Regions from separate parts of the Mycobacterium sp. E342 genome, predicted to be linked through region 1. Evidence: predicted binding sites of a transcription regulator. Region 1 holds the regulator's gene; each other region holds the start of a gene.
What was found. The regulator LexA, encoded in region 1, represses DNA repair genes until DNA is damaged. The targets are predictions, from matches to a motif close to CGAACANNTGTTCG.
Positions count from the first base shown of each region.

Region 2: the regulator LexA is predicted to act here: its motif matches at 5,256-5,269, upstream of A5692_RS22205 (error-prone DNA polymerase).
Region 3: the regulator LexA is predicted to act here: its motif matches at 2,933-2,946, upstream of ruvC (crossover junction endodeoxyribonuclease RuvC).
Region 4: the regulator LexA is predicted to act here: its motif matches at 1,170-1,183, upstream of cofD (2-phospho-L-lactate transferase).

Region 1 is NZ_LZJM01000250.1:75,706-82,909, forward strand. Features, by position in the region: gene A5692_RS19855 (LGFP repeat-containing protein) at 1-1,117, shown strand, start outside; gene lexA (transcriptional repressor LexA) at 1,142-1,840, opposite strand; gene A5692_RS19865 (LysM peptidoglycan-binding domain-containing protein) at 2,132-2,626, shown strand; gene nrdR (transcriptional regulator NrdR) at 2,713-3,177, shown strand; gene A5692_RS19875 (peroxynitrite isomerase) at 3,299-3,784, shown strand; gene A5692_RS19880 (PhzF family phenazine biosynthesis protein) at 3,800-4,486, opposite strand; gene A5692_RS19885 (alpha/beta fold hydrolase) at 4,533-5,564, opposite strand; gene A5692_RS19890 (proteasome assembly chaperone family protein) at 5,611-6,585, opposite strand; gene A5692_RS19895 (serine protease) at 6,783-7,204, shown strand, end outside.
Region 2 is NZ_LZJM01000279.1:38,465-45,668, reverse strand. Features, by position in the region: partial or broken gene A5692_RS22220 (IS481 family transposase) at 1-681, shown strand, start outside; gene A5692_RS22215 (nitroreductase family protein) at 710-1,354, opposite strand; gene A5692_RS22210 (hypothetical protein) at 1,500-1,847, opposite strand; gene A5692_RS22205 (error-prone DNA polymerase) at 1,924-5,241, opposite strand; gene A5692_RS22200 (wax ester/triacylglycerol synthase domain-containing protein) at 5,406-6,752, shown strand; gene otsB (trehalose-phosphatase) at 6,794-7,204, shown strand, end outside.
Region 3 is NZ_LZJM01000233.1:6,869-14,072, forward strand. Features, by position in the region: gene A5692_RS17990 (hypothetical protein) at 1-487, opposite strand, end outside; gene ruvB (Holliday junction branch migration DNA helicase RuvB) at 725-1,771, opposite strand; gene ruvA (Holliday junction branch migration protein RuvA) at 1,768-2,364, opposite strand; gene ruvC (crossover junction endodeoxyribonuclease RuvC) at 2,361-2,915, opposite strand; gene A5692_RS18010 (DUF4178 domain-containing protein) at 3,097-3,711, shown strand; gene A5692_RS18015 (DUF2617 family protein) at 3,722-4,234, shown strand; gene A5692_RS18020 (DUF4247 domain-containing protein) at 4,231-4,662, shown strand; gene A5692_RS18025 (DUF350 domain-containing protein) at 4,690-5,145, shown strand; gene A5692_RS18030 (polyamine aminopropyltransferase) at 5,142-6,740, shown strand; gene A5692_RS18035 (YebC/PmpR family DNA-binding transcriptional regulator) at 6,755-7,204, opposite strand, start outside.
Region 4 is NZ_LZJM01000297.1:1,174-8,377, forward strand. Features, by position in the region: gene A5692_RS24690 (DUF3499 domain-containing protein) at 1-125, opposite strand, end outside; gene A5692_RS24695 (metallopeptidase family protein) at 298-708, shown strand; gene A5692_RS24700 (WhiB family transcriptional regulator) at 733-1,071, opposite strand; gene cofD (2-phospho-L-lactate transferase) at 1,424-2,425, shown strand; gene A5692_RS24710 (coenzyme F420-0:L-glutamate ligase) at 2,422-3,762, shown strand; gene A5692_RS24715 (class I SAM-dependent methyltransferase) at 3,773-5,362, shown strand; gene A5692_RS24720 (NUDIX domain-containing protein) at 5,359-5,931, shown strand; gene A5692_RS24725 (hypothetical protein) at 5,940-6,794, opposite strand; gene A5692_RS24730 (sugar phosphate nucleotidyltransferase) at 6,902-7,204, opposite strand, start outside.

The sequences.
Region 1 (7,204 bases):
CTCGTGGAACCGGGCGAAGAACACGTTCAGCACGGATCCGGCCAACCTGGCGCCGTTGCTCTCCGGCCTGCAGGTGTCGGGCCAGAACCAGCCGAGCAGCTCGGCGATGCCCACGCACCCCAAGAAATTCACCTGGCAGTCGTGGTGGCTGCTGGCCGTCATTCCGGTGCTGGTGCTGATCGTGTTGGCGGGGCTGGTGGCCTTCCGTTGGCGCCGGCGTCGGGCCGGCGACGGCGCCGGCTACGAGCCCCACGGCGACCTCGATGTCGGCTACGACGCCGTGGGTGACCAGCACTGGGGACACGAGGACGCGACCACCGAGCATTTCGCCCACGAGCCCGCGGCCCCCGATGCTGAGGCGGCCGGGCGGGTCAGCTGGCGCCGGGGTGGCGCGGACGAGGGTTCCTTCGGGCTCGAGCAGGAGGACCCCGACGCGGTCGACACAGACTCCTTCTCCGCCGTCTCGCCGGCGGCCCTGTCGGAGGCCGGCTACCCCGAAGGCGAGGCCGGTTACCCCGAACCCGAGCACGCCGAACCCGAATACGGTGAACCCGAATACGCCGAATCCGATTACGCCGACGCGGATTACGCCGAAGGCGGGTACGCCGACGGCGAGCACGGGTCCGCCTACCTCCCCGAAGCCGACCACGCCGACAGCGACTACGTGGAGGCCGAATACCTCGATGTCGCCGTTCTCCACACGCCTCCCGACGCCGGGTTCGAGGAAGGTGCTCCCGCCCCCGAGCCCGAGTCCGAGCCCGAGCATCCGGACGTTGCGGTGCCCCACGTCCCGGCGGACGTGTCCGAGGCCGAGGTAGCCGCCCCGGAAGCCGTCGCGCCCGAGGCGGCAGCTGTCGGGGCGTCCGAGCAGCGCGGCGGGCGGCATGCGGCCGCCGACGACGACAGCGGTGCGGCGCTCGGCCCGGGCGGGCGCCCGACCATCCACCTACCGCTCGACGACCCCTACCAGGCGCCCGACGGATACCCGATCAAGGCGAGCGCCCGCTTCGGGCTGTACTACACGCCGGGCAGCGAGCTCTATCACGACACGCTCGCCGAAATCTGGCTCTCCAGCGAAGAAGTGGCGCAGGCCAACGGCTTCGTCAAGGCGGACTGAAGGCGGCCGAGACCCGCGACGGGGCTAGACCTTGCGGATCACCGTGACGACCTTGCCCAGCACGGTCGCGTCGTTACCGGGAATGGGATCGAACGCCGGGTTGTGCGGCATCAGCCATACCTGACCACCCGCGCGCTTGAACGTCTTCACGGTGGCTTCCCCGTCGAGCATGGCCGCGACGATGTCGCCGTTGTCGGCGACGTTCTGCTGCCGCACGACCACCCAGTCGCCGTCACAGATCGCGGCCTCGATCATCGAGTCGCCGACGACCTTCAGCAGGAACAGCGTGCCCTCGCCGACCAGTTCGCGCGGCAGCGGAAACACGTCCTCGACGGCTTCCTCGGCGAGGATGGGGCCACCGGCCGCGATGCGCCCGAGGACCGGGACGAAGGTCGGCTCCGGCAGCGCGTCCGAGCCGGCGACCTCGGTGGCCGGCGCCGCCACGTCGTCATCGGCGCCGCGGACGTCGACCGCCCGGGGGCGGTTCGGGTCACGGCGCAGGTACCCCTTGCGTTCCAGCGTGCGCAGCTGATGCGCCACCGACGACGTCGACGTCAGGCCGACGGCGTCACCGATCTCCCGGATGCTTGGCGGGTAGCCACGGCTGGTGACCGACGCGCGAATGACGTTCAAGATGGTGCGTTGCCGTTCGGTCAGCGATGAATCGACCGCGCGCAGCCGACCGTCCGCCCCGGCCGATGAGGTGTCGTTGCTGTCGCTCATGACACCGAATGTAACCCCACCGCGCCCAAGAATCAAACATGTGTTCGACTGGCGTGTCGTGCCGCTATCGCGGGGGTGAAAAACTACGCCGAAGTCGTAAATCACAAAGGTGTAACTCTTCGGCGGATCGGGTATTTCAGCCGTATGTCAGCTCTGGCGACCACGGACTTGTCGGTGGCGTGGTCTAGCGTTCGACTCGTGCGACACGCTTCGCTCACATGTTCGGATTTCGAACACACGAGCGATACAGTCGAACAGCTGAGCGAATCAAGTTGACCGGAGGAAACGCAGATGACAACCATCCACACGCTGGCGCCGCGTACCGGTAGCCCCCGGCGTCCGGTCAACGGACCGGTCCAGGGTCTTCGTTACGGCCGGGACGGGCTGGATCGTTCGCGCCGGCCCGGTCCCGCGCGGCCGGCGGGCGCGCCCGTTCGCTACCGCGGCACCGGCGTCTCGATGTCGGGCGCGCCTCATCGCAGGCGGCCCGTCACGGTCGCGACCACCATCTGGCTGGCGCTGGCCGCCGGCGCGATCACCCTGTGGCTGGGCCTCGTCGGGAACGTCGGCCAGGTGCTCAACGGCGACTCCGGGAATTCGGCCGCGCACGTACCGGACCGGCTGGCCGTCGTGCGCGTCGAGGCGGGCGAGTCGCTGCAAGACGTCGCCCACCGGGTGGCTCCCGACGCCCCCACCCGGCAGGTGGCCGACCGCATCCGTGACCTCAACGACATGAGCTCGCCGAACGTGGTCGCCGGCCAGACCCTGATCGCCCCCGTCGGCTGACCCGTGGGCGCCGCCCGCGCAGGTCGGCGCACAGGTACGCTCGAAGCGCTGCGGTACCTGGTTGTCGGCACGGCGAAGGAGCGGTCATGCATTGCCCGTTCTGTCGTCATCCCGATTCCCGGGTGATCGACTCGAGGGAAACCGATGAGGGGCAGGCCATCCGGCGCCGCCGCTCGTGCCCCGAGTGCGGACGGCGTTTCACCACCGTGGAGACCGCGGTCCTGGCCGTGGTCAAACGTAGCGGCGTCACCGAACCCTTCAGCAGGGAGAAGGTCATCAGCGGGGTCCGCCGGGCCTGCCAGGGCCGGCAGGTCGACGACGATGCGCTGAACCTGCTGGCCCAGCAGGTCGAGGACACCGTGCGCGCCGCGGGCTCGCCCGAGATCCCCAGTCACGAGGTCGGCCTGGCCATCCTCGGCCCGCTGCGCGACCTGGACGAAGTGGCCTACCTGCGGTTCGCGTCGGTGTACCGGTCCTTTGAGTCCGCGGAGGATTTCGAACGCGAGATCCAGGCGCTGCGCGAACACCGTCAGGTCACGACGCCGAGCTGACCTCACGGCCCGCCTCCTCACCAGGCCGTGCCGGCCCGCATCGTCACCGGGCGTGGCTGGACTGCCCGCCTCCTCACCAGGCCGTGCCGGCCCGCATCGTCACCGGGCTAGGCTCGGTTTCATGCCCGTGGACTTGCATCCCGATCTCGAGGCCCTGGCGCCACTCCTGGGAACCTGGGCCGGCCGGGGGGCGGGTGAGTACCCGACGATCCAGCCCTTCGACTACCTCGAAGAGGTGGTCTTCACTCACGTCGGCAAGCCGTTTCTGGCGTACGCGCAAAAGACCAAGGCGGCGTCCGATGGCAAGCCGTTGCACGCCGAGACCGGATACCTTCGCGTGCCGCAGCCCGGTCACGTCGAACTGGTGCTCGCCCATCCGAGCGGCATCACCGAGATCGAGGTGGGCACGTATTCGGTCACCGGCGCGCTGATCGAAATCGAGCTCTCCACAACGGACGTCGGGCTCACCCCGACCGCCAAGGAGGTCACCTCGCTGGGCCGCTCCTTCCGCGTCGACGGCGACGAGCTGTCGTACTCCGTGCGGATGGGTGCGGTCGGGCAACCCTTGCAGCACCACCTCGCCGCGGTGCTGCACCGGCAGCGCTGAGAACGCCGGCCGGGGTCAGTTCACGTGCCGGACACCGTCATTGACGACGCGACCGGCCACCCCCACCCAGCCCTCGGCGTTCCACGTCGTCTCGATGATCGATCCCTTGCCCTGGGTGATGTGGAGGTCGCGGCTGAGGTAGTCGGTGATGCGCATCGCCGCCGAACCCGTCGCCTCGTCTTCCCGCACGCCGAGATTGGCGGCGAACACGCGGGCGCGCAGCAAACCGGCGGCCCGGTCCGTCCAGGCCCACAGGTAGTGCGCCGTGTCGTCGGGAAAATCCCCCGGGTCGGCGGCGAGAAGCTCGTCTGGCGAACCGAATTCGTGGAGGGCGACCTCGGGCGCCCACTCCGAGCGGGCGCTGATGCCGGTGCGGTCGGCGGCGTAACTCACCTGCACCAGGCCCGCCGACACCTGCAGCGTGTTGATCGGCGTGCCGTTCTCCCGCAACCACCACGCCGCGCCGACGGTGGGGTGCCCCGCGAACGCGATCTGGATCAGCGGGGTGTAAATGCTGGCGTGCGCGGTGGTTGACCCGGGGGCGGGAAGATCGACGAAAACCGTTTCGCTGTAGCCCAATTGAGTTGCCAGCCGTTGCCGGTCCGCGGGTGGGACCTGGCCGGCATCCACGACGCCCAGGGGATTGCCGAAATTGCCGTCCGGATCGGTGAAGACCCGCAACACGGTGACGTCGATACCCATGGCCCGACTGTACGGCCCCGGACGCGGACGCACCGGTCGAGGTCGTTCAGGTAGCGCTGCGTTCGTCGGAACCCATGGCGTTCAGGACGGCGACGCGGGTGGGAGCCGGGCCGCTGACGGCCTTCTCCCCGCCGCCGGTGCGGAGCAACGCGCGCAGGGCGGCCTGATCGTATTCGGCGGGCGCGGTGCCGTCGATGAAGCGTTCGACCACGTCGATGAAGCGGACCGGGTCGTCGTGGAACGGGAAGTGGCCGGAGCCTTCGAAGATCTCCAGACGGGAGCCGGGCATGGCGGCATGCGCCATCCGCGCGTGCCGGACGGGGACCACCACATCCTTGGTGCCCCAGACGATCTGCACCGGGATCGCTTCGGTCAGATAGCACCGGTCGAGCATGGTGACGATCTGGCCGCGCCAGTCCACCACCGCGCGCAGGGTGCGGCTGAAGGCGGCCGAGGCCGTGGGCTCCGGCAGGTCGTCGAGGATGCGCAGGACGTTGGGCAGGTCGCGGCCCAGGCCGGTCGATCCGATCGCCAGGCCCGCTATCCGTCCCGCCAGCTGCATGGCCGGCAGCACGAGGGGGAGCCGCAGCAGGGCCAGGGCCTCGCTCCCCATCGGCAGCGACGCGAGCCGGAGCGCGACGTTGACGTCCTTGGTGACGCCACCGGCGGCGACCAGGATCAGCCGGTCGACCAAATGCGGGAATTGGTAGGCGAATTGCATGGCCACGCCGCCGCCCAGTGAATGACCGACTACCGTCACCCGCTCGATGTCGAGCACGCTGAGCAGGTCACGCATTCCGTTGGCGTAGGCGGCGACGGAGTAGTCGGCGCGCGGTTTGTCGGAGCGCCCGTGACCGAGCAGGTCCGGGGCGATGACCGTGAACCGCTGAGCGAGCTTGGCCTGCACGGTGTTCCAGGTGGTGGAATTGTCCCCGATGCCGTGGACCAACAGGATCGCGGGGCCGTCACCGGCGATCCGGTAGGCCCGCTTGTAGCCGTGGATGGTGCGGAACTCCAGCCTGGGGGCGGCGACCTCACGCACCGGGCGGAGAGTGCTCTTGCGCTTCCGCTCGGTCATCTCGCCAACCTTCGGGTCGGGCCGCGACTAGGGCCGGGTGGAAAGGTCAGGCCTGGTCGTCGTCGTCGCGCTTCTTCTCGGCCTGCTGGGCGAGGAATCGCTCGAACTCTGCACCAAGCTCGTCGCCGCTAGGCAGGTCCTCGTCCCTCGTTAGTAACGACCTGTTCTCCTGAGCGTCGATGAAGGCATCGTACTGGCGCTCGAGCGCGGTCACCACTTGAGCAACCTCCGCGCTCGCCTCGACCTGCTCGTCGATCTTGGTCCGGATGACCGCCGCCGCTTCGGTCAACGCCGTCAGCGGCAGCTCGAGCGACGCGAGCTTGGCCACCTGCGCGAGCAACGCCTCGGCGGCGGCCGGGTAGTCGGTCTGCGTCAGGTAGTGCGGCACGTGCACGGTGTAGCCGACGACCTCGTGCCCGTGCTGGGCCATCCGGTACTCCAGCAGGTTGGACGCGCTGCCCGGGACCTGGATCTCGGAGATCCACGGGGTGAACTCGGTGATCAGCTCGGGGTTGTTGGAGTGCGCCGTCATCGTGATGGGCCGCGTGTGCGGAACCGCCATCGGCACGGTGCCCAGGCCGATCGTCTGACGCACGCCCAGGCGCTCGGCCAGCAGGCGGACCGCCGTGATGAAGCGTTCCCACTTCAGGTCCGGTTCCATGCCGGCGAGCAGCAGGAACGGAGTTCCGACGGTGTCGCGCAACGCGTACAAGCTCAGTTCGGGTTCTTCGTAGCTCGTGAAGTGATCCGTCTTGAAGGTCATCAGCGGCCGCCGCGACCGGTAATCGAGCAATTCGTCGATGGCGAAGGACGCGACCAACTCGGGGTCCAGGGCCGCCTTCAGATGCGACGAGGCCAGCCGGATCGCGTGACCGGCGTCCGAGAAGCCCTCCAGCGCGTGCACCAACACCGGTCCTCGGCCGTCCGACGTCGACAACTGCGGCGCCGGCAGCTCGAGCTCGTACATCCCGGCCTGTCCCGGCTGGTAGTGCGGCTCCTGCGGGTCCTGACCGTGAGCCATCACCGATCGCCTCCTCTTGGGGTTGCTCCAGGGTGCCCTACCAGTGTCCCCCGAATTGGGGGGCGCCAATATCAAACAGCGGTGTGAAGTTCGCGTTTAATCCAGAAGAGAACATCGTGGGGGTGGCCGATGCGCCTTGCCGGGAAGCGGGGAGGGACGCGACGCGTTGGAGTCCGCTCGACAGGCGGCCGTCGGGCATGATGAAAACGATGCGCGTACCGACCGTGATGCTGTGCCTGGTGGTCGCCGTGGCAACGTCACTGACGTCGTGCAAGCGGCCACCGGGCGATCGTGCGTCGGCGCCGCCGGCAGCCCCTCCGCGGAGCAGTGCGCCGGCGCAACGGCTCGCTCAGCCGCAGCAAAAGGCGGTGGCGGGACCGGTGGAGCCGGACAAGCGCGTCGGGGCCATCTTCATCGACGGTGGCCCACTGCACGTGTGCACGGGCTCGGTGGTGCATTCCGCGGGCGGCAACCTGATGATCACCGCGGCGCACTGCCTGGCCGGGGCGTCCAAGATCATCTTCGTGCCGGGTTTCACCGGCGACGCTCCGCCGGCCCCGACCGATGTGTGGAAGGCCGACGCCGTCTACCTCGACCCCCGCTGGACCGCCAGCAAGGA
Region 2 (7,204 bases), on a different contig from region 1:
AATCCCTCGACGGTCGGGCGGATCCTGGCGCGCCACCAGGTGCCACATCTGAGTGCAATCGACCCAATCACCGGCGAGGCGGTGCGCTCATCTCGGCGCAGCCCCAACCGCTACGAACACCCCACGCCGGGGGCCATGGTTCATGTCGACGTCAAGAAGCTCGGCCGCATCCCGTCAGGCGGTGGATGGCGGCTGCACGGCCGCGACGCCGCGGTCTCAGTTGCCAACCGGCACAAGAAGACCAAGATCGGCTACGACTACGTCCACACCGCCATCGATGACTACACCCGGCTCGCCTACAGCGAAGTACTCCCCGACGAAAAGGATCCGACGTGCGCGGGGTTTCTCCACCGGGCAGTGGCCTGGTTCGCTGCCCAAGGCGTACGTGTGCGTCGGCTACTGACCGACAACGCGTTGGTCTACCGACACGGCACCGACTGGGGCTGGGTTTGTTCGGCCTGGCAACTCAAACGCCGATTCAGCAAGCCCGGCTGTCCCTGGACCAACGGCAAAGCAGAACGGTTCAACCGGACCCTGCTCAACGAATGGGCCTACGCCCGCCCCTGGACCAACAACACCCTGCGTAGACGCGGTCTTGACCAATTCCTTCGCCGCTACAACACTCGACGAGGCCACTCCGCCCTCGGCGGACGACCACCAATCAGCCGACTCGCTGCCTGACAACAACGTGTCAGGTCACGACATCTAGTTACCAGGCGTCCCAGTGCGTGACCTGCTCGGCGGGCAGCCGCTTGGCGGGGCGGAAGTCGGTGCCCTTGGTGTAGGCGATCGGGAACAACCCGCCCTGGCTGTACTTGTCGTAGGGGATGCCCAGCACGTCGGCCACCTGCTGCTCGCCGTCGCGGAGCAGGTGCAGCGTCGTCCAGCACGAGCCCAGCCCGCGGGAGCGCAGCGCCAGGCAGAAACTCCAGACCGCCGGGAACAGCGAGGCCCAGAACGACACCCCACCCACGGGGCTCTGGTCGTCGCGGCCTTCGATGCAGGGGATCAACAGCACCGGCGCCTCGTGCATGTGCTCGGCGAGGTAGGTCGCGGAGTCGCGCACCTTGCCCATCCGCTCGCCGCGGGTGTCCCCCTCGCCGTATTGCGGCGCCGGCGAGCTCAGGTAGTCGCGGGCGTTGGCCAGGTACACGTCGGCGATCGCCTTCTTCTTCTCGGCGTCCTCGACGAACACCCATTGCCAGCCTTGCGAATTGGAGCCCGTGGGCGCCTGCAGCGCGAGTTCGAGGCATTCCATCAACACCTCGCGTCCGACCGGCTTGTCGAAGTCCAGGCGTTTGCGGACCGAGCGGGTGGTGGTGAGGACTTCGTCGACGGACAAGTTGAGGGTCATGCTTGGAGACTACCGAGGCGGTTGATGGCCGCCCCTACGGCGTCTCAGGCACCGAGCGTGCATCCTCGGTGAAAATTCGGCCAAAATTGCGCAGTCAGTGCACGTTCGACGCGGAAGCGCCGTCGTCTCGTCGCGCTCGGTCGGGTCAGGGCGGGGGCGGCGGGGTTGGCTGGTCGGGCGGAATCGCCCCGCCGCAGCCACCGGGCGGTGGCGGACCCGGGAGGGGTTCGTCGCCACCGACGCAGTCGTAGTAGAACTGGGGGCCGACGATCCAGGTCTTCATCCACTGGTGCCAAAACGACCCGTCGGGGTACTTCTCGCCGTCGCACACGGCCAAATTGCCGTAACCCCATCGACCGCCCGGGCAGTAGCCCTTCGTCATGTCGGGCTGGTGCGGGTCGGGCGGATCGGCGCTGGCAACCGCGATTGGAAGAACAAGCGCCGCAGCACAACCCAGCATCGCAGCGCCAAGGCGACTACGGTTGAATGTCATTTCGACTCCCTAATCTGGATAAGCCGCAGCGATGAGGCGATAGTTTACGGCGCATGCGGATGGGCGATGTCGATTTCTAGCGAAAGTCGCGGGACTTCGACCCGACGGCCAGGGTGATGCGGCCCAGCCGCTCGGCGACGACGGTGACAGCGCCGCTGGCGTTTTGGACCTGGCCGCGCACCAGCATCGCCGGCGCGCTGTTGGCCAGCTTGCGGTGCCGCGCCCACACCGCAGGCGTGCAGAGCACGTTGACCATTCCCGTCTCATCCTCGAGGTTGAGAAACGTCACCCCCTGGGCCGTCCCGGGCCGCTGCCGGTGGGTCACCGCGCCGGCGATCAGCACGCGGTCACCGTCGGGCACGTCCAGCAGCCTCTCGGCGGGCACCACGCCCATCGCGTCCAGGTCGGCCCGCAGGAACTGCGTCGGGTAGCTGTCCGGGGAGACGCCGGTGGCCCACACGTCGGCGGCGGCCAGCTCCAGCTCGCTCATCCCGGGCAGCGCAGGGACGTGCGAGGACGAGCCCACGCCGGGCAACCGGTCCGGCCGTTGGGTGGCCGCGGCCCCGGCCGCCCACAGCGCCTCGCGCCGCGACATGCCGAAGCAGCCCAGCGCGCCGGCCGTCGCCAGCGCCTCGGTCTGCGGCACGCTCAGTTGCAGCCGGGCCGTCAGGTCCAGCAGGGAAGCGAACGGGCCGTTGGCCTTTCGCTCCTGCACCAACCGCTCGGCGAGGTCGTCGCCGATGTAGCGCACGGCGCCCAGACCGAGCCGGACCTCGGTGCCCGCGTTCTCGAGCGTGGCGTGGGCCAGGCTGGCGTTGACGTCCGGGCCGTGCACCGTCACTCCGTGCCGGCGCGCGTCGGCCACCAGCGACTGCGGCGAATAGAAACCCATCGGCTGCGCGCGCAGCAGCGCCGCGCAAAACGCCGCCGGGTGGTGCAGCTTGAACCACGACGAGTAGAACACCAGCGACGCGAAACTCAGCGCGTGACTTTCCGGGAAGCCGAAATTGGCGAAGGCTTCCAGCTTTTCGTAGGTCCGGTCGATCACCTCATCGGGCGCGCCGTGCAGCGCGCGCATGCCGTCGTAGAACCGCCCGCGCAGCCGCCGCATGCGTTCGGTCGAACGCTTGGAGCCCATGGCGCGGCGCAGCTGGTCGGCCTCGGCGGCGGAAAACCCGGCGCAGTCGACCGCGAGTTGCATCAGCTGCTCCTGAAAGAGCGGCACCCCCAGCGTCTTTCGCAGTGCCGGCTCCATGGACGGGTGGTCGTAGACCACCGGGTCCAGCCCGTTGCGCCGCCGGATGTAGGGGTGCACCGACCCGCCCTGGATGGGCCCGGGACGGATCAGCGCGACCTCGACCACCAGGTCGTAGAAGATCCGCGGCTTCAGCCGCGGCAGGGTAGCCATCTGCGCGCGTGACTCGACCTGGAACACGCCGACGGAATCGGCGCGGGCCAGCATCTCGTACACCGCGGGTTCGGAGAGGTCGAGCCGGGCCAGGTCGACCTCGATCCCCTTGTGCTCGGCCACCAGGTCGATCGCGTAGTGCAGCGCGGACAGCATGCCCAGCCCGAGCAGGTCGAATTTCACCAAACCGATTGCCGCACAGTCGTCCTTGTCCCACTGCAACACGCTGCGGTTCTCCATGCGCGCCCACTCCACCGGGCACACGTCGGCGATCGGGCGGTCGCAGATCACCATGCCACCGGAGTGAATGCCCATGTGCCGAGGCAGGTTCCGGATCTGGTTGGCCAGCTCGACCACCGCCGGCGGGATGCCCTCTAAAACATCCGAGTCGGGCGAGGCAGGGTCCAGCCCGTCCCAGTGGCCGAGCTGCTTGCTCCAGGCGTCCTGCTGCCCCTGCGAGAAGCCCAGGGCACGGGCCATGTCGCGCACCGCGATCCGGCCCCGGTAGGTGATGACGTTGGCGACCTGGGCGGCGTAGTCGCGGCCGTATTTGTCGTAGACGTACTGGATGACCTTTTCGCGCTGGTCGGACTCGATGTCCATGTCGATGTCGGGCGGCCCGTCGCGGGCGGGCGACAGGAAGCGCTCGAACAGCAGCTCGTTGGCCACCGGGTCCACCGCGGTGACACCCAGGGCGTAACAGACCGCGGAGTTGGCCGCCGATCCCCTGCCCTGACACAGGATGTTGTTTTCCCGGCAAAACCGGGCGATGTCGTGGACCACCAGAAAGTAGCCCGGAAACCGCAGCTGCGCAATCACTTTAAGCTCGTGTTCGATCTGGGCGTACGCGCGCGGCGCGGCGTCGGGCAGCCCGTAGCGGTCACGCGCGCCCGTCATGGTCAGCTGCCGCAGCCAGCTGTCCTCGGTGTGCCCGCCGGGCACGTCGAAGGGCGGCAGCTGCGGGGCGATCAACGCCAGCCCGAACGCGCACTGTTCGCCGAGCTCGGCGGCGGCGCTCACCGCGTCGGGGCACCAGGCGAACAGCCGGGCCATCTCCTCGCCGGACCGCAGGTGCGAGCCCCCCAGCGGGGCCAGCCACCCGGCGGCGGCGTCCAGGGACTGCCGCGCCCGGATGGCGCCCATCGCCATGGCCAGCCGGCGCCGCGACGGGCCCGCGAAATGCGCCCCGGTGGTGGCGACGACGCCGACACCGAAGCGCGGCGCGATCCCGGCCAGCGCCGCGTTGCGCTCGTCGTCGAGGGGTTGACCGTGGTGGGTCAGCTCGATGCTGACCCTTTGCGAGCCGAACCGGTCCACCAGGTCGGCCAGCGCGCGGGCCGCCGCGTCCGGGCCGCCGTCGGAAAGGGCTTGGCGGACATGGCCTTTGCGGCATCCGGTCAGGATGTGCCAGTGCCCGCCGGCGGCCTCGGTCAGCGCGTCGATCCCGTAGCGCGGCTTGCCCTTCTCCCCGCCGGCCAGGTGCGCCGCGGCCAGCTGACGGGACAGCCGCCGGTAGCCTTCCGGGCCGCGGGCCAGCACCAGCAGGTGCGGGCCAGGCGGGTCGGGGGCCTCGGTGCGGGCTGTGGATCTTTGCGAGGGCCCCAACGACAGTTCCGCGCCGAACACGGTGCGCAGCTCGAGTTCGGCGGCCGCCTCGGCGAACCGCACCGCCCCGTACAGGCCGTCGTGGTCGGTCAGCGCCAGGGCGCGCAACCCCAGCCGGGCGGCCTCCTCCACCAGCTCCTCCGGCGTACCGGCCCCGTCGAGAAAGCTGAACGCCGAATGCGCGTGCAGCTCGGCATACGGAACGGAATGAGTGACGGACGAGCGGGCCGCCCGGGTACCGTCCGGCGGCCGGTACGTTCCGCGCTTGGGCGACAGGGGGGCATCCTCCCCTGGCGCCACCGGCACGCCGGCATGGCGCGGCTTGCCGTTGAGCACCCGCTCCATCTCCGCCCAGCTCGGCGGGCCATTAAACCAACCCACGGTTCGCAGTCTATCGAAAATATGTTCGAATTGCCTCTCGCCTGCGCCAACCGTTGTTAAACCGATCTTCAACTCCTAAACAAGGTCTTAACGCCGCGTGCCTACCGCGGAAGCGGGGCAGGGCAGACACTGGTAACCGGGCGAAATTTCCGGCGGGGGCGAGCATGGCGCAGGTGAGGGTATTGGATACGGCACTCCTGAAGGCTCAGGATCCCGACCAGCACGCCGGCCTGGCGATCGGCGCGGTGGCCATCGTCGATGGCGGCACACCCGATTACCGTCGACTCGAATGCCTTCTGGCCGAACGCATTCGGTCAATACCCCGCTGCACGCAATTGCTGCGGCCCCACCCGGCGCACCACGAGTGGGTCGACTGCCCGGGATTCGACCTCGGCCGCCACGTGCGCCGGGTGGCGATCCCCCGGCCGGGTGACGAGGCCGAGCTGGCCGCGGCCATCGCCCACGCCCTCGAGCGACCCCTACGCCCGGACCGTCCGCCCTGGGAATGCTGGGTGATAGAAGGCCTGAAGGGCAACCGCTGGGCGATCCTGATGAAGACCCATCACCGCCTGACGGACGGCAACTCGCCCGCGCAGCTGCTCACCCGGCTGTGCGACGACGCCGACGCCGCCGCCTTCGCCAACACCCCTGCCGCCGAACCCGTTTCGCGCGCGCCACGGCGCCGAAACGACTGGCCCGACGCGCTGTGGCGGATGTCCTGGACCGCGACCGGCGCCGTCCTCGGCGCGGTCTGGCCCGCCTTGCGGACACACGACCGGGCCGCCGTCCTGCGGCGCTACGCCACGGTGCGCGTCCCGATCGCCGACGTCGACCGGGTCTGCCGCAGGTTCGGTGCCACCGTCAACGACGTCGCGCTCGCCGCGACCGCCGAGGGCTTCCGCACGGTCCTGCTCGGCCGCGGCGAGGAACCGCGGGCGGACTCGCTGCGCGCCCTGGTGCCGACGCCGGTCCGGTCACCGTACCTGCCCGTCGAACACGACGACCCGGTCCAGCGGTTGCGCACCGTGCAGACCCGCTGGGGCGCCGGGGGAACCGACCCCACACCGTCCGGCGGCATCGTCGAGGCGGCGCTCAACTGCCTGCCGAACATGGTGCGCGACGGCGTGATCCAACTGCTGTCGCGACTGCCGCAGCGTCCCATCGTGACGTTGACCACGAACGCGCCTGGGCCGCGGCACCGGCTGCGGCTGATGGGTCAGACGATGGAGCGCGTGCTGCCCATCCCGCCGACCGCCGTCGAGTTGAGCACCGGGGTCGCGGTGCTCAGCTACGGCGACGAACTCGTGTTCGGTATCACCGCCGAGCGCGGCGCCGCGTTCGACGTCAAGCAATTGGCCGCCGGCATCGAGCTCGGCATGGCACGCCTCGTCGCGCTCAGCCAGGACTCGGTCCTGCTGTTCGGCGATCGTCGCCGCAAGCGTTCCCACCGCGCCTTCCCCGGCCGCACACCGGGGCCGCGCCCGCCTTTCCCGGGACAAGCGCGGCACTGACCCACTCCCGGCCGGACCGATCCTCGTGAGAAGGTTGGGTCATGCCAGAGTCGGGGTCGGTCGTCATCGACCCGCGTCGCCACGACGCGGTGCTGTTCGACGCGCCAGAGCCCGCGCTGGACGGCCGGTTGCATGAGATCGGCGTGGCCACCGCCGTTTTCTCCTCGGCCGAGGACCTGTCGAGGGCTGCCGACGACGTCGGCGCGCTCCCCGGGCGGGGCGTGGTCGTCACGACCCACGAAGCGGTCGTCAAGGCCGCGCGCGCCGGCGGGTTCGCGTTGGTCATCGGCGTCGGGCACGGTGACGCGCTGGCAGACGCCGGCGCGGATGCGGTCGTCGCCGACGCTCGCGAGGTCACGGTGCGCACCGGGGACCTCCGGATGTCGCAGCTGCCCGACGCGCTGACGGTGCTCGACGACCTGGCCGAGCGCAGGCCGGCGGTGTTCTTCGAC
Region 3 (7,204 bases), on a different contig from region 1:
CGACGTCGCGCGCATGCCGGACCGCCAGGCGCCCCACGGCCGCCCCGCCCAGGAACACGATCACCGCCCCCAGGCCGGTGAAGTAGGTGATCTCGAGCAGGGCGCGTTTCACGTCCGTCGCCGCCATCGGTTGACCGACGTCGCCGATGCCCAGTGTCGGCGCGAACGCGCGGCCGACGATGAACCAGGCGCCGGCGACGACCGCCAGCCAGCCACCCAACACCGCATTCGCGCGGTTGCCGGAGAGCAGTACCAGCAGGCCGCCCACCGCGGCCGCGGCGCCGGGGAGCACCTCGAGCCAACCCTTGGTCGTGGTCCACGTCCATGCCGGGTCGGACATGTAGGCCCAGTCGATGTTGGCCCCGAAGAACGGCACCAACGCCCCCCAGGCGCCCAGAAGAATAAGGAGTAGCCCGGTCAGCGCGCCGCGGGTACGTGGCATGTACAGCGCGCGAGGGCGTTCATAGTCGTGGCGCGTGGTCCTCATCAGAATCTCCTTCACCAGGTATGGCTGCTGTGACCCTGGTTACCCCTGCGGGACCGCACGTAACCGACTGCGGACCACCCAGGCGTTTGCCGTGCGACGGTGCGGCGGCCGCGCCGAAGGTGTCCCGTGCCCGATTACCCGTGGTGGCGCCGGCCTGAGCGGGCCGGACTGCGCGGTCGGCGGGCCTTCGGGCACTTGCTCGTCCGACAGGTCACGATTTGGTAATGGTCGGGTCCGCTAGTCGAACAGGCCCGGTTGGCCCAGCCCCGTGACCCCCGGCGGCGGGCTCATGCCCAGGTGCGTCCACGCCTGGGCGGTGGCCACCCGGCCGCGGGGCGTACGCGCGACCATCCCGGCGCGGACCAGGAACGGCTCGCACACCTCCTCGACGGTGGTGGCCTCCTCGCCCACGGCCACCGCCAGCGTCGACACCCCGACCGGCCCGCCGCCGAAGCTGCGGGTCAGCGCCGACAGCACTGCCCGGTCGAGCCGGTCCAGGCCGAGTTCGTCGACGTCGTAGACCGCCAACGCGGCTTTGGCGACGTCGCGGGTGATCACCCCGTCGGCGCGGACCTCGGCGAAGTCCCGGACCCGGCGCAGCAGCCGGTTGGCGATGCGTGGCGTGCCGCGCGAGCGACGGGCGATCTCCTCGGCGGCCTCGGCGCCCAGCTCGATGCCCAGGATGCCGGCGGAGCGGGCCAGCACCCGCTCCAGCTCGGCCGGCTCGTAGAAGTCCATGTGTGCGGTGAAGCCGAACCGGTCGCGCAGCGGCCCGGTCAGCGCACCGGAGCGGGTGGTGGCGCCGACCAGGGTGAAGGGCGCCACCTCCAGCGGTATCGACGTGGCCCCGGGACCCTTGCCCACCACCACGTCGACCCGGAAGTCCTCCATGGCCAGATACAGCATTTCCTCGGCGGGCCGGGCGATGCGGTGAATCTCGTCGATGAACAGTACGTCGTGCTCGACCAGGTTGGACAGCATGGCGGCCAGGTCACCGGCGCGTTCCAGCGCGGGACCCGACGTCACCCGCAACGACGACCCGAGTTCGGCGGCGATGATCATGGCCAGCGACGTCTTGCCCAGCCCGGGCGGGCCCGACAGCAGGATGTGATCCGGGGTGCCGCCCCGGTTCTTGGCGCCCTCGATCACCAGTTGCAGCTGTTCGCGCACCCGGGGCTGGCCGATGAACTCCCGCAGCGAACGCGGCCGCAGGCTGACGTCGATGTCGCCCTCCCCGACGGCCAGCGCCGGGGACAGCTCGCGGTCGGCGAAGTCGTCCGTCATTTCGACTTACCCAGCAGCGACAGAGCGGCGCGCAGGGCGCCGGACGTGGTCGCGTCCGGCTCGGCGGCCAGCACCTTGTCGGTGGCCTCTTCGGCCTGCTTGACCGCGAAGCCCAGGCCGGCCAGCGCCTCCACCACCGGCCCCCGGACCGCGTGCCCGTTCACCATGGGTGCGCCGCCCGGTGCGGCCGTCACCGCGCCGACCTTGTCGCGCAGCTCGAGCACCATGCGTTCGGCGCCGCGTTTGCCGATGCCGGGAACCCGGGTCAGGGCGGCGACATCGCTGTCGTGCAGCACCTGTCGCAGGGCCGCGGCGTCGTGCACCGCCAGCGTCGCCATCGCCAGCCGGGGCCCGACGCCCGACACCGTCAGCAGCGTCAGGAACAGGTCGCGGGTATCGGAGTCGCCGAACCCGTAAAGCGTCTGCGAGTCCTCGCGCACCACCATCGCGGTGATCAACCGGGCCTCGGTGCCCGTGCGCAACGTCGCCAGCGTCGACGGCGTCGCGTTCACCCGGTAGCCGACACCGGCGGCCTCGATCACCGCGTGATCGAGCGCCACCTCGAGCACCTCACCGCGCACCGAGGCGATCATCGGGCGGCCTTCAGCCTGGCCAGATACTTGTGCCGCTGCTGTTCGGCCAGCGCCTCGGCCGCGGCCATCCGGGCCAACATCGGCGCCCGCCAGCAATGACAGATCGCCAGCGCCAGCGCGTCGGCGGCGTCGGCTGGCGTCGGCTTGGCTTGCAGCGCAAGGATTTTGGTGACCATGGCGGTGACCTGAGCCTTGTCGGCGGCGCCGTTGCCGGTGACGGCGGCCTTGACCTCGCTGGGGGTGTGGAAGTGCACGTCGATGCCACGCTTGGCCGCCGCCAGCGCGACCACCCCGCCGGCCTGCGCGGTGCCCATCACGGTCGACACGTTCAGTTGGGAGAACACCCGCTCGATGGCAACGACGTCCGGCTGATGGGTGGCCAGCCAGTGCTCGACGGCGTCGCTGATGGCCAGCAACCTCTTGGCCAACGGCACGTCCGACGGGGTTCGCACCACGTCGACGTCCAACGCGACCACGTTGCGCCCGCGCCGGGTTTCCACGACCGACAGCCCGCACCGGGTCAGTCCGGGGTCGATGCCCATCACCCGCATTGCCCGCTCCCACCTGTAGAACAGCTGTTCGATACCCTAGCGGGCGGGACCGACCTCCTCGCGGAGGACACGCGGCGGCGGCGCCCGATTCCCGGTCGGGAGGTTACAACGCCCAATCCGCCGAAAAGCTGTTAGCTTTAGCCGACGTTCGCTCAAGCAAGGTGGCAACGGAAGGGCTCGCGTGGGATCACTGCTGGTCATTATCGCGATCGTGCTGTTCATCGCGTCCATCGTGGTGCTCATCATCGCTTTGCGACGTCCCAAGCAGGCGGGCCCTCCGCGCGGACGCCAGGATCCGCTCTCGTTCAACGCGATGCCGGAGTTCGGCCCCCGCCAGCTGGGCCCCGGCGCCATCGTCAGCTACGGCGGCGTCGACTACGTTGTGCGCGGTTCGGTGACCTACCGCGAGGGCCCGTTCGTGTGGTGGGAGCACCTGCTGGAGGGCGGCGACCAGCCGATCTGGTTCAGCGTCGAGGAGGACGACGGGCGCCTCGAGCTGGCGATGTGGGTCAGCCGCAAGGACATCCGGCTGCAGCCGGGTGATCAATACGTCGTCGACGGGGTGACCTTTCACGAGTCCGAACGCGGTCGCGCCTCGTTCACCACCGAGGGCACCACGGGTCTGCCGGCGGGCGGCGAGATGGAGTTCGTCGACTGCGCCAACTCCGACGAGTCCGCGCTGCTCTCGTTCGAACGCTGGGCACCGGGCATGCCGTGGGAGGTGTCGACCGGCAAGCCGGTGCTTACCGGCGAGCTGACGGTGTATCCCGCACCCCCGCCCTCCCCGTCCTCCTAGGAGCGCGTCGGTGCCGCTTCACCAGCTCGCCGTAGCGCCTTCGGACGTCTCCGGAGAAAACCTCGGGCTCGCCCTCAACGCGCCCGCGCCGCCACCCCTGGCGACCTGCCTGCTGGCCCACCCCGCCGGTGGCGCGCTGCTGCTCGGGGTGCTCGGCGCCTCGCACGTCGTCACCGTCGAGCACGCCGCGGGCCGGTTCTCCGAGGAGGTCTCCTGCACGGCGCGCGGCCACGGCGTCGACCTGCCGGAGCACACGGCCACCGCCGGCTACTCCCTGGAATCCCGCACCGACACGTACGGCGAGGCAACCTTCCGCCGCATCGCCGGTGACCTCCGTGACCGGTGTGTGCGCGAAAAGGGTTGGCTCGGCGGCTCTTTCCCCGGAGACGACGCCGCGCTGACCGCGTTGGCCGCCGAGCCTGACGGCGCCGGCTGGCGCTGGCAGACCTGGCACCTGTATCCGGCCGGCCTTGTGGCGTCGGGCGGCACGGTGGTGCACACGGCGAGCCGGTGGCATCCGTGAGCCGCAACCGCCTGTTGGTGATCGCCGGCGCGCTCGCGGTGGCCGCCGTCGCCTGCCTGGTGCCCGGAATCATCCTGCTGCAGAAGAACATCGGATCCTACATCGCCGGCCACTATCACGAGTACGCCCACGACGCGAACGGCACGCGCTACGAGTGCAGCGGTTCCCCCGACGACGTGGCCGACACGCTCGCCGAATACGAGGCACCCCAGGCCCGGGCCGCCAACGGCGACAACGAGTACCTGCGCTACAGCAACAACATCGTGATCGTCGGCCCCGACGGCAACCGCCCGTGCAGCATCCGCGTGGAAGGCCTGAACGCCGGATACAGCCACGGCGCCTTCATCTTCCTCGGCCCCGGCTTCACCCCCGGCTCCCCCTCGGGCGGAGCCGGAGGCACCCCGGGTGGCCCCGGCGGAACCAAGTGACGGCCCACCACCACAAAGGAGAGAACCATGTACCTCGCCGTCGAGATCGGCACCGTCGACCTCAATCCCGTCTTCAAAGGCGCAGTCGCGACAATCCTGTACTTCTGTGTCGGCATGGCGGTACTTCTCGTCGGGTTCTACGCGGTCGACGTGTTGACCCCAGGCAATCTGCGCCGACTGGTGTTCATCGACCGTCGACCCAACGCCGTCGTCGTCGCGGGCGCGATGTACATCGCACTGACCGTCGTCATCGTCACCGCCATCGCGAACAGCTATAGCCAGCTGGGTCAGGGGCTGGTCGGCGTGGCGGTGTACGGGCTGATGGGCGTGATCCTGCTCGGAATAGCGCTGGTGGCAATGCATCTGCTGATCCCTGGCAGCTTCCACGAGCACGTCGACGAGCCGGAGCTGCATCCGGGATCGTTCGCGGTGGCGCTGATCTTGCTCGCGGTGGGATGTGTCACGGCCGCCGCCGTGTCATGACTTCGGTTGATCTGCCGGCGCCGGAAGCGCGCCGGCCCGCGGATTCCTCGCTGCGCTGGCGGGCCGTGCTGCTGGCCGCGGTCGCGGCGTGCGCGGCGTCCGGCATTGTCTACGAGCTCGCGCTGCTCACACTGGCGGCGAGCCTCAACGGCGGCGGGATCGTCGCCACGTCGCTGATCGTCGCGGGCTACATCGCCGCGCTCGGCGTGGGTGCCCTGGTGGTCAAGCCGCTGCTGGCGCACGCGGCCATCGCGTTCATCGCGGTGGAGGTGCTGCTGAGCATCGTCGGCGGCTTGTCCGCCGCGGCGCTGTACACGGTGTTCGCCTTCATCGACGACGAGTCGATGTGGATGCTGGCGGTGGGCACCGCGCTGATCGGTGGGCTGGTCGTCGCCGAGGTGCCGCTGCTGATGACCATGCTGCAACAGGGGCGGATACGCCCCGAAAAAGACCAGGCTCCCGACACCGGCCGGACCCTGGCCAACCTCAACGCCGCCGACTACCTCGGCGCGTTGCTGGGCGGGCTGGTCTGGCCGTTCCTGCTGCTGCCGCAGCTGGGCATGATCCGCGGCGCGGCGGCCACCGGCATCGTCAACCTGCTGGCCGCGGCCGTCGTCGCGGTCTTCGTGCTGCGCCGGATCGTTTCGACCCGGCAGCTGGTGGCGGCGCTGTGCGCGCTGGCCGCCGCGCTCGCGCTGTTGGCCACGCTGCTGGCGCGTTCGGCCGACATCGAGACGACGAGCCGCCAGCGGCTCTACGCCGATCCGATCATCGCCTACCGGCACTCGGCGTATCAGGAGATCGTGGTGACCCGGCGCGGGAACGACATGCGCCTGTATCTCGACGGGGGCCTGCAGTTTTCCACCCGCGACGAGTACCGCTACACCGAAAGCCTGGTCTACCCCGCGCTCGGGGCCAGCGCCCGATCCGTCCTCGTGCTGGGTGGCGGCGACGGCCTGGTGGCCCGCGAACTGCTGCGGCAGCCGGGCATCACCGACATCGTGCAGGTGGAGCTCGACCCCGCGGTGATTCAGCTGGCGCGCACCACCATGCGCGCGGCCAACGGCGGTTCGCTGGACAGCCCGCGGGTCAAAGTGGTGATCGACGACGCGATGCGCTGGCTGCGCGCACCGCACCCGGACGTCATCCCGGCCGGGGGCTTCGACGCCGTCATCGTCGACCTTCCCGACCCCGACACCCCGGTCCTGGGCCGGCTGTATTCGACCGAGTTCTACGCGCTCATCGGGCACGCGCTGGCCGCCGACGGGCTCATGGTGGTGCAGTCGGGCAGCCCGTTCTCGACGCAGACGGCGTTCTGGCGGACCGCCTCCTCGATCCGGGCGGCCGGCTACGCGGTGACGCCGTACCACGTGTACGTGCCGACGTTCGGGGACTGGGGTTTCGTCCTGGCGCGCCGCGGGGGCAGCGCCCCCACACCCGTGGTGCCGCCCAACGCGCCGCCGCTGCGCTTCCTCAACCAGCACGTCCTCGACGCCGCCACGGTGTTTCCCGACGACACCCGGCCCCGCCCGCTTGAGCCTTCGACGCTGGACAATCCGCGCATCGTCGAGGACATGCGGCACGGATACGACTAGCTAGCCGACGGTGACTAGTCCTCGTCGAGGGCGGCCAAAACCTCGTCGGACAAATCGACGTTGGTCCACACGTTCTGGACGTCGTCGCTGTCTTCCAGGGCGTCGACCAGCTTGACCACTTTCCGGGCGCCGTCGACGTCCACCGGCACGCTGACCGAGGGCTGGAAGCTGGCCTCGGCGGACTCGTAGTCGATGCCGGCGTCCTGCAGAGCGGTTCGCACGGCGACCAGATCCGTCGGCTCCGAGATGACCTCGAAGCTCTCGCCGAGGTCGTTGACGTCCTCGGCGCCGGCGTCGAGGACCGCCGTCAGCACGTCGTCTTCAGTGAGCCCGTTCTTCTCCAGCGTGACGACGCCCTTGCGGGAAAACAGATAGGCGACCGACCCGGGGTCCGCCATGGTTCCGCCGTTGCGGGTCATCGCCACCCGCACCTCGCTGGCGGCACGGTTGCGGTTGTCGGTCAG
Region 4 (7,204 bases), on a different contig from region 1:
GAATGGGGCTCCCGCGCGGTCGCGAGTGGTCCCACTACCGCCGTCGAGTCCGAGTAGACGAACGTCAAGGTCGCCACGGCGTAGTGCGGACACCCGGGCCGGCAACAGCGACGGGGAACGTTCACGCCGAAAGGCTATCGTGCGCAAACGCCGGCGAAGCGCCGGACACGCGCAACCGGCCGACCCCCGATGTTCAACCGTTACCATCGGCGCGTGGGCGATTCGCGCAGCTCCCCGCGGAGGGATCGGTCCCCGGGCCGATTCGCTTCCCGGCGGGGCCGCGATGTACGCGGTCCGCTGCTGCCGCCGACCGTGCCCGGGTGGCGCAGCCGGGCCGAGCGGTTTGACATGGCGGTGCTCGAGGCCTACGAACCCATCGAGCGGCATTGGCAGGCCCGCCTCGCCGAGCTCGACGTGGCGGTGGACGAGATCCCCCGCATCGCGGCCAAGGATCCCGACAGCGTGCAGTGGCCGCCTGAGGTCGTCGCCGACGGGCCGATCCCCCTGGCGCGATTGATCCCCGCCGGCGTCGACGTCCGCGGCAACGCCACGCGGGCGCGAATTGTCTTGTTCCGCAAGCCTATTGAGCGACGGGCGAAGGACACCGTCGAACTCGGTGATTTGCTGCACGAGATACTGGTGGCCCAGGTGGCCATCTACCTCGATGTCGAGCCGTCGGTCATCGACCCGACGATCGACGACGAATAACGCCGAAAGACGTTGTGCGCGGCGTCAGATGATGCCGCGCTTGAGGCGACGACGCTCCCGCTCGGAGAGGCCGCCCCAAATGCCGAAGCGCTCGTCGTGCTCCAGGGCGTACTCCAGGCACTCGTGGCGTACCTCGCACCCCAGGCAGATCTTCTTGGCCTCGCGGGTGGAGCCGCCCTTCTCCGGGAAGAAGGCCTCGGGGTCGGTCTGGGCGCACAGCGCCCGGTCCTGCCACTGGTCCGCGACGGGGGCCGGCATCGGCTCGGGCTCGAATGCGACTGGCGCATCGGGAACCACGGTCAGGTGCGGCCGGGCCGGTCGGACCGGCGCCGAGACGATGGGGGTGTGCGGCGTGCTCGCCATGACTCCTCGAAGATGTTCGTAAGACATACGGTCGTCCGCCTCCTCAATTTGATTGGGGGAGTGAGTGGTTCCCACTTTTCTGATGTGTACAGACAATTCGAACAAGTGATCGAATCTCGGTCTGCGACACCGGAACCGGCCGGCCAACCGGGAAATGACACTGTTGTGATTAGACACGGGTTGATCTGCCGGGTCAAGCATTACGGCGCATTTCCATACCATCTCGTGACCGAATTACGGCGTTTCCGTTGTTTTGCGCATTCGGCGTGTCGATCACACCGCCCGCAACTATGCTTAAGGGCCGCGTAACGGGCCGGCCACCACATAGTCGTCGGGCAGTACTGTCGTCCACGTGAAGGTCACCGTTCTGGTCGGTGGGGTTGGCGGCGCCCGCTTCCTGCTGGGGATTCAACAGTTGCTCGGGCTGGGTCAGTTCGCAACGCAAGAGCACCCAGACGCGGGAGCCGGCAACCACGAACTTAATGCAATCGTCAACATCGGCGACGACGCCTGGATTCATGGACTGCGGGTCTGCCCGGACTTGGACACTTGCATGTATACCTTAGGTGGAGGTGTAGACCCCGAGCGCGGGTGGGGTCACCGCGACGAAACCTGGCACGCCAAAGAGGAATTGGCGCGCTACGGCGTGCAGCCGGACTGGTTCGGACTCGGCGACCGGGATATCGCCACCCACCTGGTGCGCACCCAGATGCTGGGCGCCGGCTACCCGCTGTCGCAGATCACCACGGCGCTGTGCGATCGCTGGCAACCCGGTGCCCGGTTGCTGCCCGCGAGTGACGACCGCTGCGAGACGCACGTGGTGATCACCGATCCGGACGACGGCACCCGGCGCGCGATCCATTTCCAGGAGTGGTGGGTGCGCTATCGGGCCGACGTGCCCACGCACAGCTTCGCCTTCATCGGCGCCGAAAAGGCAACCGCCACAAGTGAAGCTGTCGCCGCCATCGCCGACGCCGACGTCATCCTGCTGGCGCCGTCGAACCCGGTGGTGAGCGTCGGCGCCATCCTGGCCGTGCCCGGCATTCGCGCGGCGTTGCGCTCGGCGACCGCCCCGGTCGTCGGGTACTCGCCGATCATCGGTGGAAAACCCTTGCGCGGCATGGCCGATGCGTGCCTGTCGGTGATCGGGGTGGACTCCACCGCGGAGGCGGTCGGCCGGCATTACGGGGCGCGCGGTGGCACCGGGATCCTGGATTGCTGGCTGGTGCACGAGGGCGACCACGCAGACATCGACGGCGTGGCGGTGCGCGCCGTGCCGCTGTTGATGACCGACCCCAAGGCGACGGCCGAGATGGTCCGCGCCGGGCTCGACCTCGCGGGCGTGGCCCCATGACGGAACACGGCACCGGCGCGGCGATCGAGATCCTGCCCGTCGCCGGGCTTCCCGAGTTCCGCCCCGGCGACGACCTGAGCGCGGCGCTGGCCGCGGCCGCCCCCTGGCTGCGCGACGGCGACGTCGTGGTGGTGACCAGCAAGGTGGTGTCCAAGTGTGAGGGTCGGCTGGTGCCCGCGCCGCAGGACGCCGAGGAGCGCGACCAACTCCGGCGCAAGCTGGTCGAGCAGGAGGCGGTGCGGGTGCTGGCGCGCAAGGGCCGCACCCTGATCACCGAGAACCGCATCGGCCTGATCCAGGCCGCCGCGGGCGTGGACGGATCCAACGTGGGCCGCGACGAACTGGCGCTGCTGCCGGTCGACCCCGACGGCAGCGCCGCGGCGCTGCGCGCCGGCCTGGCCGAACGACTGGGGGTCGACGTCGCGGTGGTCATCACCGACACGATGGGCCGCGCCTGGCGCAACGGTCAGATCGACGCGGCGGTGGGGTCGGCCGGTATGGCTGTGCTGCACGGCTATTCGGGGAGCGTCGACCGCCACGGCAACGAACTGGTGGTCACCGAGATCGCGGTCGCCGACGAGGTCGCCGCGGCGGCCGATCTGGTGAAGGGCAAATTGACCGCAATGCCGGTGGCGGTGGTGCGCGGCCTTGCCGTGTCCGACGACGGCTCGACCGCGCGGCAGCTGCTGCGGCCCGGCGAGGAAGACCTGTTCTGGCTCGGCACCGCCGAGGCCCTCGACGCGGGCCGCCGGCAGGCGCAGCTGTTGCGCCGATCGGTGCGCCGGTTCAGCGCCGAGCCGGTGGCGCCCGAGCTGATCGAAGCCGCCGTCGCCGAGGCCCTCACCGCCCCCGCCCCGCACCACACCCGGCCGGTCCGGTTCGTCTGGCTGCGGACTGACGACGTCCGGACGCGGCTGCTGGACCGCATGAAAGACAAGTGGCGGGCCGACCTCGCCGGCGACGGCAGACCCGCCGACTCGGTGGAACGCCGGGTGGCGCGCGGCCAGATCCTCTACGACGCGCCCGAGGTCGTCGTCCCGATGCTCATTCCCGAAGGCGCGCACGCGTATCCCGACGCCGCCCGCACCGACGCCGAGCACACCATGTTCACCGTGGCGGTCGGGGCGGCCGTGCAGGCCCTGTTGGTGGCGCTGGCCGTGCGCGGGGTGGGCAGCTGCTGGATCGGCTCGACGATCTTCGCCGCCGACCTGGTGCGCGCGGAGCTGGAGTTGCCCGCCGACTGGGAGCCGCTGGGCGCAGTCGCGATCGGCTACCCCGAGGAACCCGCCGGGCCGCGCGACCCGGCGGGCGCCGGGGATTTGTTGATCCGCAAGTGATACTGGCCGCATGAAAGAGTTCGCGGGCAAGGCGGCGGCCTCCGCCGAGAAGGCCCGCGGCGGCTACTACACGCCGGCGGCGGTGGCCCGGTTCCTCGCCCGCTGGGTGCGCGAAGCCGGACCGAGCGTGCTGGAACCCTCCTGCGGCGACGGCGCCATCCTGCGTGAGCTGGCCGCCCTCGGCGGGAGGATCCACGGCGTCGAGCTCGTCGCCGAAGAGGCGGCCACGGCACGGCAATTCGCTCCCGTCGACACCGCGAACCTGTTCACCTGGCTCGCCGCCACCGAGCCCGGCGGCTGGGACGGGGTCGCGGGCAATCCGCCCTACATCCGCTTCGGCAACTGGGCGGCCGAGCAGCGCGCCCCCGCGCTGGAGCTGATGCGGCGCGCGGGCCTGCGGCCCACCAGGCTGACCAACGCCTGGGTTCCCTTCGTGGTGGCGAGCTCGATGCTGGTGCGCGGCGGCGGCCGGGTGGGACTGGTGCTGCCCGCCGAGCTGCTTCAGGTCACCTACGCCGCGCAGCTGCGCGAGTTCCTGCTGAGCCGATTCAGCGACATCACGCTGGTGACGTTCCGGCGATTGGTGTTCGACGGCATCCTGCAGGAGGTCGTGTTGTTCTGCGGGATCGCCGGTCGCGGGCCCGCCCGGGTCCGCACGGTCGACGTGGCCGACGCCGATGCGCTCGCGGATGCCGACCTCGGCGTCGAATCGGCGCCCGCGCTGCTGCACGAGAACGAGAAGTGGACCACCTACTTCCTGGACCCGGCCGCGATCCGGCTGCTGCGCACGCTCAAGGCGTCGGCGGCCATGACCCGGCTGGGGTCGGTCGCCGAGGTCGACGTGGGCATCGTGACGGGACGCAACAGCTTCTTCACGTTCACCGACGCGCGGGCCCGCGCACTCGGGCTGCTGCCCCACTGCGTCCCGCTCGTCTCGCGCAGCGCGCAGTTGTCCGGCCTGTTCTACGACACCGATTGCCGGGCGGGCGATGTCGCCGCCGGGCACCGCGGCTGGCTGCTCAACGCGCCGCGCGAGCCGGCCGACGCCGCCCTGGCCGCGCACATCGACGCCGGTGCGGCCGCCGGGGTGGACCGCGGCTACAAGTGCTCGATCCGCAAGCCGTGGTGGACCACGCCCTCGCTGTGGATGCCCGACCTGTTCCTGCTGCGCCAGATCCACCTGACGCCGCGGCTGACCGTCAACGCCGCCGCGGCGACCAGCACCGACACGGTGCACCGGGTCCGGCTCGCCGCCGGGGTGGACCCCCAGACTGACCCCGCCGCGCTGGCCGCGGTGTTCCACAACAGCGTGACGTTCGCCTTCGCCGAGATCCTCGGCCGCAGTTACGGCGGGGGCATCTTGGAGCTGGAGCCCCGGGAAGCCGAGCAGCTGCCCATTCCCCCGCCGGCGCTCGCCGGCCCCGGGCTCGCCGGTGAAGTCGATCTGCTGTTGAAGGCCAACGAGATCGACAAGGCGCTCGACCTCGTCGACCGCCACGTCCTGATCGACGGGCTGGGGCTCGCGCCGGAGGCGGTGACGCGGTGCCGCGCGGCCTGGGTCTCGCTGCGAGACCGCCGGACGCGGCGGGGTTCTCGATGAGCGTCCGGGAGTCGGCGATCTCGCTGCTGTCCGACTGGCAGGCCCCGGATCCGGCGCAGGACGCGTTGCGGCACGCCGTCCTGGCCTTCGTGCTCGCCCGGCCCGACGCCTGCCGCCGGGAGTGCGTGCCGGGCCATGTCACCGCCTCGGCGTTGGTGGTCGACCACACCGGCGAGCGGGTACTGCTCACCCTGCACCCTCGCGTGGGCCGCTGGGTGCAGCTGGGCGGCCACTGCGACGACGACGACGGCGACGTCATCGCCGCGGCGCTGCGCGAGGCCACCGAGGAGTCCGGCGTCGACGGCCTGCGCATCGAGCCACGGCTGGCCGCCATCCACGTCCACCCCGTCACCTGCTCGTTGGGCGTGCCCACCCGCCACCTGGATCTGCAGTTCGTCGCGCACGCGCCGGCCGGCGCGCGGATCGCGATCAGCGACGAGTCGGAGGACCTGCGGTGGTGGCCGGCCGACGCGCTGCCCGACGGCGCCGACCACGCGCTGGCGTATTTGGTGGGGCGCCGCGCGCCCTTAGCCGCCGAGATCGACGCTAGCGCGGAAAAGTGCGAGTAGTTCGAGCGCTAACGTCGATCTCGGTGATATCCGCGGCGGTCCAATGCGCGAGACACGCGGTTGAGAATGTCATCGGGCTTGTCCTCGGCGATCACACGGATGACGACCCAGCCCATCTCTGCGAGTTTGGCTAGGCGCCACTGGTCGCGCACATATTGCCTTCGATCCGTGCGGTGTTGGTCGCCGTCGTACTCCACCGCGACCATGTAGTCCTCCCAGCCCATGTCGAGCACACCGACTAATCGCCAGCCCTGGTTGACGGGTATCTGCGTAGTCGGTTTCGGTAGGCCGGCTTCGATGAGTAGCAGGCGCAGCCAGCTTTCCTTCGGCGAGGCCGCGCCGCCGTCGACCAGGGGCAGCACCTCCGCCAGCCGCCGCAGACCGCGAGCGCCTTTGTACCGCTTCGCCAAGATAGAGACGTCTTCGAACGAGTATGGGGTGGCACGCATCAGCGCGTCGAGGCGCGCCAGCGCCTGGCTGCGCGGAAGGTGGCGGCCGAGATCGAAGGCGGTGCGGGCAACCGATGTCACCGGCAGCCGCTTGACGATGGTCACTTCGTCGTCGGCCAGCGTCTCGTTGCGGACGATCAGCCCGCGCTGGGGCCGGGCGTTCTTCGAGACGAGCTCGACGGGCGTGTCCGAGTCGACCCACCGCGCACCGTGGAGTGCGGATGCCGCGGTTCCCGCGATCACCGCTCGCCGGCGCGACCAGAGCCAGGCGCCAAAGACGCGGTCATCCAGCGACGGCTCGTGCCGCTTCGGGATGTAGACGTCGCGAAAGATCGGCCTATACCACCGGCGCAGCTGGTACTCGTTCAATGCGGCGGCCGCGATCGCATCGCTGCCCGAGAACACCTCCCCCATGAGGAGATGGTGGACGCAACCACCGACAGGCTCACCGAGATCGACGTCAGCGCGAAGAAGTTCGAGTGGACGTCACGGTGGCGTCGATCTCGGCGAAAAGAGGCGACCTAGACGTCGGACGAGTAGCGGATGCCGCCGTCGGGAATCGAAACCCCCGGCCACACGCGGGCGCCGCGCAGCAACTCGCAGCGCGCGCCGATGTCGGCGCCGTCGCCGATCACGCCGTCGCGGATCAGCGCGCGCGGACCGATGCGCGCGCCGAAGCCGATGATGGAGCGCTCGATCACGCTGCCCGCCTCGACCTTCACCCCGTCGAAGATCACGGCGCCGTCCAGCCGGACGCCGGGTCCGATCTCAGCGCCCCGCCCGACGACGGTTCCGCCGACCAGCACCGCGCCCGGCGACACCGC